Regions from separate parts of the Reticulibacter mediterranei genome, predicted to be linked through region 2. Evidence: riboswitches for the same ligand, from Rfam matches in the RefSeq annotation. Region 2 holds a riboswitch; the other holds the start of a gene.
The links. Region 2 has a riboswitch for FMN ahead of K3T83_RS05280 (ABC transporter permease). Riboswitches for the same ligand answer to the same signal wherever they lie in the genome.
Positions count from the first base shown of each region.

Region 1: it holds a riboswitch for FMN, as region 2 does, so the genes downstream of both, ribA (GTP cyclohydrolase II) here and K3T83_RS05280 (ABC transporter permease) in region 2, are expected to answer to the same signal.

Region 1 covers NZ_BNJK01000001.1:8,179,111-8,183,495, forward strand. Annotated here, with positions in the region: gene K3T83_RS34980 (aldo/keto reductase) at 1-914, opposite strand, end outside; gene K3T83_RS34985 (phosphotransferase family protein) at 1,333-2,328, shown strand; FMN riboswitch at 2,424-2,556, shown strand; gene ribA (GTP cyclohydrolase II) at 2,777-4,385, shown strand, end outside.
Region 2 covers NZ_BNJK01000001.1:1,181,634-1,186,018, reverse strand. Annotated here, with positions in the region: gene K3T83_RS05290 (hypothetical protein) at 1-255, shown strand, start outside; gene K3T83_RS05285 (PIG-L deacetylase family protein) at 789-1,523, shown strand; FMN riboswitch at 1,570-1,731, shown strand; gene K3T83_RS05280 (ABC transporter permease) at 1,974-2,861, shown strand; gene K3T83_RS05275 (ABC transporter substrate-binding protein) at 2,952-3,974, shown strand; gene K3T83_RS05270 (hypothetical protein) at 4,257-4,385, shown strand, end outside.

The sequences.
Region 1 (4,385 bases), 7.0 Mb from region 2:
CATAGCTGAGCGGGAATGGAGTATTGAGCTAGCTGGATGGTTTCGTTCAGGCGCTCAGGTTTGCTCATGCCGATGATAGTCGAGGTAATACGTTGATCGTGGAGAGAGAATTGCAACGCTGCCGCTGCTAGCGGGATCTCGTAGCGCTTGCATGCAGCTTCCATCGCCGTTGCTTGCTTGAGCATCGCTTCCGGGGCGGCTCCGTACATGTAGCGCGGGTAGGCACTCGGTCCTTTGGCGAGAATACCGCTGCCGTAAGGGGCGGCATTCATCGCCGATACATTGTGCTGCTGGCAGAAATCCCAGAAAGGATCGGCTTCACGTTCGAGCAGCGTATAGCGATTGTGCGAAATAGCCACTTCAAATAGATCGGTTTCCACAAAACGCGTCATCAAATCGATGGGGCCGCCAGCCACGCCCAGATGCTCGATCAGTCCCTCTTCTTTGCAGCGCTGCAAGATTTCGACGGGGCCGCCCGGCTGCATTGCATCCTCAAAAGTAATATGTTCGGGATCATGTAAATAAACGAGGGGTAAGCGATCCAGACCTAGCAGGCGCAAACTGCGTTCGACGCTTTTGCGCATCTGTTTGCCGCTGAAGTCGCCTGTGGTCAGGTCGCGATCGGCCTTTGTCGCCAGGACATAGCCAGCTGGAACTCCGCCAAGCTCGCGCAGAACCTGCCCGATGCGTCGCTCGCTCTCGCCATCACCATACGAAGCTGCGGTATCGAGAAAATTGATCGGACCCGCAAAAATAGCACGTACAGTCGCCAATGCCTGTTCTTCCTGCACTCCATAGGCAAACGTCTCCGGCATATTGCCCAGCGGCGCGCAGCCCACACAGAGCGGCGTAACCTGGAGGCCCGTTGAGCCTACTGGACGGAGTGGAAGCACGCCTTTAAATGTATCGGTCATTGATGTTGTGATACCTCCATCGACTTAGATAGGCTCATCGTATCACGTGGCATTGCTTGTTGCCTACTGTTCAGGCAACAGTAATCCAGTTTTTTGTCAGTGGCTCTGGTATGCTCGTCTGTATGTGCTTTGCTTGACCCTGGTATTGCGATCTTCTATACTTAGAACAAGAATTTGGATAGAAGAGAGATTGAGAATGAACTGGCTACACCATCCTCATTAAGCAGCTGTAACGTTAGTTGAAATATCCCTGTCCGCCTGTCTCATCCTGGTATATGATGAGCTAGCTTTCCGTTGCCGTTTTGCTGCTGGTTGCCAGCCTCGTGCGCCTCCGCATACATGAGCATCCCCTTTGAGTATGTGTGATGAAAGAAAACATTCCCCCAACTTGTCCATTGTTTGATTTAGAGGAGGTACTATGTCTCTAGAACGGCCTGTCTTTGCGAGCCGTCAGGAGTACGGTCGCTATTTCACAAACCCATCCTACTGGCACCCTTATGTAGCAGCCATTTGTGTACGTCACGATCTGGGAAACCCTGTGACGGTGTGTGCAGGGCTTCCAGGCACTCATCCCGTTTTTCTTGTGAATGAACAGTATGCGGTCAAGCTCTATACCGATCTTTTCAATGGGGAACAAAGCTATCATGTTGAGCGTGAGATTTATCGCCTGATCGCGACTGAGCCATCTCTGCCAGCGCCCTCTCTGGTTGCAACCGGAATGCTGTTTGATGAGCATGATGGCTGGCCCTGGCCTTATATCGTAACGCGGGTGATTCCTGGCCTCAGCATCAGCGAGTCCGAGGTCAGCTATGCAGATCGTTTAAACGTTGCAGCGTGGTTGGGCGTTGTCGTGCGTCGTATGCACTCTCTGTCACTGGTAGCACCATTCTCACCAGAGTGGAAGCCATTTCTCCAGTTTCTTGCAGCGCGACGGACAGAGGTAGTTGCCGACCATGCTCGCTGGGGTTGTCTTCCAGCACATCTCGTAGCGCAGATCGAGGAGTATATGCCAGATCTGACAACCTTGATCGACGAAAAAGAAATACCTGCCCTGCTGCACTGTGATCTCAATAGCGACCATGTGTTGGGTGAGAGGATTGCCGGGTATTGGAGGCCAACAGGTGTGATTGATTTTGGTGATGCAAGGGTTGGTGATCGGATATATGAGCTAGTGGCGTTACATCTGGGTTTGTTCCACTGCGATGGGCAGATGCTGCGCATATTTTTGGAGGCATATGGCTTTGATGAAGCATTGCGACGTGATTTTGTCAGGCGAGCCATGAGTATGACATTGCTGTTTGAGTTCAACGTCTGCACGCACATTTTTCAGCATATTCCTGGCGCTGCCTCAGTTGGCACGCTTGATGAACTGGCTGAGCTTGTATGGGGGAATGTTCTCACATCCGAGAGGTAATGTCGTGGATAGAAAAATAGTTTGAAATATCGGATAATATCATCACAAAATTGTCACAGGACGAGGAAGTCACTCGTCCTCTATAATAGAGAGAGAAAAGTCTTCGGGGCAGGGTGAGGGAATGTGTTTCCCAATTCCCGATCGGCGGTGAAAGCCCGTACGTCACGTTGTGACATGATCTGGGGAAGTTCCAGAGCCGACGGTACAGTCCGACAGGAGAAGACTACAAGTAAAAGTAGCACGTCTTGCTAGCAGCCCACTCGTAAGAGCAGCGTTTGCAGCGAGACGTGCATAAGAGCGGAGAACGCAGCCTCTTTCAATCAGGGTGCGTCTCTCGCTTGCTTTGCATACAGGTATTGAGTTACCTGTTGATTGTGCTTTTCTTGTATTCTACTGTGCCTTCCCTCATCTGTCGCCGAAGTAGCGAACCAGCCGTGAGGGAGTGCCAATGGAAGACTTTAGCAGCTATTATCCCCTGCTCTTCACTATCGCCAATCGTATGTTGCATGGGGCCGCCGATGCGGAGGATCTCGTGCAGGAGAGCTATCTTCGCTATGCCAGTACTGAGCAGGAAATCAGTTCGCTGAAGAGCTATCTCACCACTATCATCACCCGGCTCTGCCTCGATTACCGCAAGTCGGCGCGTGTCCAGCGCGAACAAGCCCTCGATTTTCTGCCCGATGATCTCTTCCCGATACACGATATGGAAGAGGCTGTGCTAGAGGCGTTGGAGCGGAGAGAGCGGGTGGCAATGGCTGTACGTATTCTGCTGGAACGTCTGACCCCCGAAGAGCGAGGTGTGTTCCTCCTTCACGAGATGTGCGACTATCCCTACGAAGAGATAGCCACGTTGCTCAAAAAGAGTGCCGCCTCCTGTCGCCAACTCCTGCATCGCGCTCGCACACGCCTGACCCGCGCCTCTGCACGCTTTGCCAGCACGCAGGAGCAGCAGGAGCAGATCACAGAGCGCTTCCTCTCTTTCAGTCAGCGGGGAGATGAGCAGGCGCTTGTGGCAGCGCTTTTACAGGATATCAAGCCGCAGGATATTGAGCGGCATCAAAGCAAGCGCACAGGGCGGCCAACTCTGCGCCAATCATATCTGTCACAGGAAGGAATACACATGAAACAGAGCAAACAGGCAGAATGTTATCTTACCGTTCCAGAGGCCATCCGACGTGTCCAGGCAGGCAAGATGGTGCTGATTCAGGACGATGCGGAGCGGGAAAACGAGGCCGATCTTGTCCTGGCAGCTCAATTTGCCACGCCAGAAAAGGTGAACTTTATCATTCATGCCGCCTCTGGCCTTGTTTGCGTTGCTCTGGGTGGTGAGCGCCTGGATGCTTTGGGGATACCATTGGAGGAGCGGAAAAACAATCCATTGCAGGGCACCGCGTTCACCGCTTCGGTCGATGCCGTCTCCGGGACCACCACAGGCATTTCCGCCGCAGATCGAGCCGTCACTATTCGCAAACTTGTCGATCCCACCACGCGTGCAGAGGATTTTGCGCGGCCCGGTCATGTCTTTCCTCTTCGCGCACATCCTGATGGGATACTTGGCAGGCGCGGCCATACTGAGGCTGCCGTTGACCTGATGCATCTGGCTGGTCTGGAACCGGGCGCGATTGTCTGCGAGGTGCTGAACAATCGGGGCGAGGCTGCGCGAGGAGAGGAGCTATGCATGCTGGCGCAGACATGGGGCATCGGCATTCTCACAGTTGCCACTCTTCACCGCTATCGTCAGGAGCATCTTGTGAGCTTTGTTGCGGAGACACAACTGCCCACCGCCGAAGCCAATTTTCGCCTGCGCCATTATCGCGATACCCACACCCATCAGGACTATCTAGCGCTGTTATTAGGAGATGGAGATCTGACCGGGGAAGCTCCGCTGGTACGCCTGCACTCGGCCTGCACGACTGGAGACATCTTCGGCTCCCAGCGTTGCGATTGTCAGGCCCAGATGCAGACAGCCCTTCAACGTATCGCTGCTGAGGGACGCGGTTTACTGTTGTATCTGCCGCAGGAGGGGCGCGGTATCGGGCTGTCCGGCAAGCTGCAAT
Region 2 (4,385 bases):
GATATAGTACAGTTTAAGTCAATAATGAAGCAACGGCGCAATCTAATGATAAGCGGAGTAATGTATAGTATTACATTCTTCATGTGGTCATTTATAATACAAGGCTTAAAGCAGATAATACCAGATGATCCCTCCAATCCGCTTATTTTATTTATAAAATTGATAGTTGTTACAATTATTACTCTTATCCTTTTGATTTTGATGATAATTTGGCTAATTAAATCTTTTAAAACATTTTTCATGATAAACAAATGAAAGGTGCTGTTAATATCATTGTAGCACCTTTCATTTGTTTTGTAGTTTACAAATTGATAGATGGCAAATGTGCTTGTGTATCCTTAGATGCCAGAAAAATCTTGAGTGATAGCCGGTTTTTCTTGGTTTGCGTTACCCGGCTCGACAAACACCACCTCCCGCGACCTCCTGTATAACGTCCCCAATGGCCTGTAGCAGCAGATTGAAATGGCTTTTAATGTACTGTACGATGCCAGTCGTTAGGCTCTCTAGGAGGATCGATAGTTATGATAAAGGTGAGGATTGAAGCGCTTTTTGACATCACTCTTGACATCAAATTTGCTGATTTAGAGCGATTGAAAATGAATCAGGGCGAATCTCAACGAAGGGGAGCTAGCCTGCAATGCGTGCTGAGAGAAGGGGAGCAGACGGGCTAGAAAAGTGCGTTAAATTTAGCTTGAAAATCTGTTACAATCAATGGCAGAGATCAGTGTTCATGTGATCTCTGCCATTGATTGTAATAGTCATGAGAAGAAAGTAGTAGGAAAGATCCTGTGACCGATCAAGAGCAACAGAAAGTGGCGATGGTTGTTGTCGCACATGCTGATGATGCAGAATTTGCTGCGGCCGGGACGGCCGCGCTCTGGGCGCAAGAGGGCTGGGATGTATATTATGTGCTTTGTACTGATGGCGGCAGCGGCGGGCCAGACGAGGCGACAGATGTAAGTCCAACTGCCAGACAACAGATAGTCGAGACGCGCAAGAAGGAGCAGCGGGCGGCAGCACACATACTGGGTGTCAAGGATGTGATATTCCTCGATTATACTGATGGCCAATTAGAGCCGACGCTGCAATTGCGGCGCGACATTGTACGCCTTTTGCGTCGTTATCGGCCATCGCGTCTGGTGTTTCAGACCCCTGAGCGCAGATGGACGCCAGCGCTCAGCATTGGTGCGTATCACCCTGATCATATGGCAGCGGGGCAGGCGACGATGGCTGCTGTGTATCCGGCCTCGCAAAACCCCTGGGATTTTCCCGAGCTGCTAGAGGAAGGGTATCAGCCGCATAAGGTATCGGAGTTGTATATCATGGCGGCACCGGTCGTGAACTATGGCGTAGATATTAGCACAACTCTGGATCGCAAGATACTGGCATTGCGCGCTCATGAAAGCCAGCTTGCCAGCAATATTGATGAAATTGAACAATGGATGCGCGCCTGGGCGAAGGAAGCTGGCGAGCGGCATGGGTATACCTATGCGGAAGAGTTTCACCGCGTAGAAAATCGCTAATGTCCGCCCTTGCCGCATGCTCAAGCTTTGTGGCATAATGATGCATAGAGACCTTCGGGGCAGGGTGCAATTCCCGACCGGCGGTGTGCTTTGCCAGCAGATGCAGCAAAGTAAGCCCGCGAGTCCTTCATCAGCTTCACGTTGACGAGGCGACAGATTCGGTGCGATTCCGAAGCCGACGGTATAGTCCGGATGGGAGAAGGTTTATATGCAGACCACCCAATAGCTGTTCTTTGCAAACAGACGAATAGCTATATAGGATAGGAGCGATGACGCATCCTTGCTTATAGACATACTGCCAGGTATGGTATGAGACCATTCGGTAGTATGGGGCTAGCTATTCTGTATGTGGTCTTCGTTCATCTCCCTCACAAGCCTCCCCGAGTCAGTTGAATTGACGAATCCCTATGTATTGTAGAGTTTTCGTCAGTATAGCTACCGAGGGATGTCATGAGTGTAACAACCTCTACAGAGAACGATGCAATGATGGACGCGCATCAGGCGGGCACGTCTATACGGAAGCGTCCTGCATCATTTGGTGTGAGTGATCTTGCTCACCATTCATCTATTGCCAGAGCAAGAGTCACGATGCGCTTGCTCTCAGTGCTACCTCCTATTGTATTGGCCCTTGTCTTATTGATCGGCTGGTACATGTCTACGGCAGCAGGAGCCGTCAATGCTCTGTTTTTGCCTGCGCCAGTGGATGTGTTTGCCAGTTTATCCGATGGTCTACAATCAGGTTTGTACTTGAGCAGTATCCTGGTAACTGTGCAGGAGAGCGCTCTGGGCTTTTTACTGGCTGTCATTATCGCATTGCCTTTAGGATATGGACTCGTCAAATCGCGGTTACTGGCAACTGCCATGCATCCATATCTCGCGGCTGGTCAGGCGATCCCGGTTATCGTCATCGCTCCTTTGCTTGTCATCTGGTTGGGATCTGGGACGGTCTCAAATGTGATTGTCTGTATGCTGGTCGTCTTCTTCCCGATGGTGGTGAATACGATGCTGGGCGTGCAAACTATTGATAAGACACTGACAGATGCTGCACGTGTTGAGGGTGCCTCGGGCTGGTCCATGCTTGCCAACATTGAATTTCCGCTGGCATTACCGGCGTTGATTGCCGGCGTGCGTACAGGTTTTACCCTCTCCATTACCGGTGCGCTGGTGGGAGAGTTTGTGCAGGGAGGAGATCAGGGGCTAGGCTCTTTGCTATTGATTGCCAAGAATCAATACAACACGCCATTTATGTTTGCGACGTTGATTATTCTGGCGGGGTTAGCTGCGCTCTACTATGGGAGTACCTGGCTCCTGGCGAAAGTCGCTGAAAAAATCTATTAAGTTGAATTGGAAAATGATGCTTGCAAGTACTTGTAAGCATCATTTGTGCTGGTTTTATTATCTATCATAATCAAGAACGGAGCGACATCGATGACAATACGCCATCGTGCATTTATCATCTTCTCTTTGCTTTCCCTGCTGGGAATAGTGGGATTGCTGCTTGCAGCCTGTGGCGGCGCTACAACGTCGGGAGGGAGCACATCGTCCACACCTGCCCCTGCTGGAACGAAAAAGATATCGATAGGGTTGGGGTATGTTCCTGATATTCAATTTTCGCCGTTTTATGTCGCGAAGACAAAGGGCTATTATTCAGCCGCCGGTTTAGATGTAACCTTCAATCATGGCGTTGTGCCTGATCTTGTTGGTTCGATGATTGCGGGTAAAAGCAACTTTGTATTCGCCAGCGGCGACGAACTGCTTGTTGCGCGCGATAAACATCTTAAGGCGATCGATGTGGCGACCATCTTCCAGAAATATCCGGTTAGCCTGATTGTCCCTGCCGATTCTCCTGTCAAGACGCTGGCAGATCTGAAAGGTCATTCGATAGGCGTACCTGGCCCATACGGAGCAACGTATACTGGCCTGCTGGCTCTGCTCTACAAAGCGAATTTGTCGCTCTCCGATGTCAAAGTGCAATCCATCGGGTTCACGCAGGTAGCGGCTTTGATGAGCCACCGCGTCGATGCTGTCATGGGCTATTCCAATAATGAGCCGTTGCGTTTGGAGAGTAATGGCTTCAAAGTGCGGACGTTTGCTGTCTCTGAGTATCAGCCCTTGATCTCCAACGGCATTGTGACAACGGAGGAGACCTATCATAACCAGCCAGAAGTAGTGCGCAGCTTTGTGCAGGCGACGCTGAAAGGGCTGAAAGATGTCATTGCCGATCCTGCTGGAGCAGTTGAAACGAGCAAAGCATATATCCCAGGGATGAGCAACACAACGGAGACGCTGGCGATATTAAAGGCAACAATTCCTCTCTGGCAGAGCAGCAAGCAACTCGGCTATAATGACAGTGCGACCTGGCAGTCGATGGAGCAGTTTATGACCTCCGAGAAATTGATCGCGCCTGTATCGGACCTGACGCAGGCATACACAAATCAAACTGTGGTGTGAGCCGGGTGAAAAATGACGCTTTTCTCGTCTGTTCTTATACATTTGACGTAGCGCCATTTTTGAGTATATAACATATTCGGGCAGCAATTTCGTCTGTATGTTGACGAGGAATGCTGTCCGAAATGCTGTTATGGAGTGGCAGGTTATAAGATAAAAGTGTGGTGTTATCGCTGACTGATTGCACCCTGCACAGTGAGTGGTGTATAACAGCGTTGGATGACCTGTCCTTTAGATAGTGTGCTATTCTGAGTGAGGCAGAAGTATTACAGAGAGAGGAATCTAATGAGTAATACCCCTGATCGATGCAGCCAATTGCGTAAGCTCCACGATCAGCTTACTAATGAAGTGAGGCTCTTACGGGAAAGTGTGCAGCGTGCACAACAGGAAGGAGTCAGTACTTCTATTGAATCG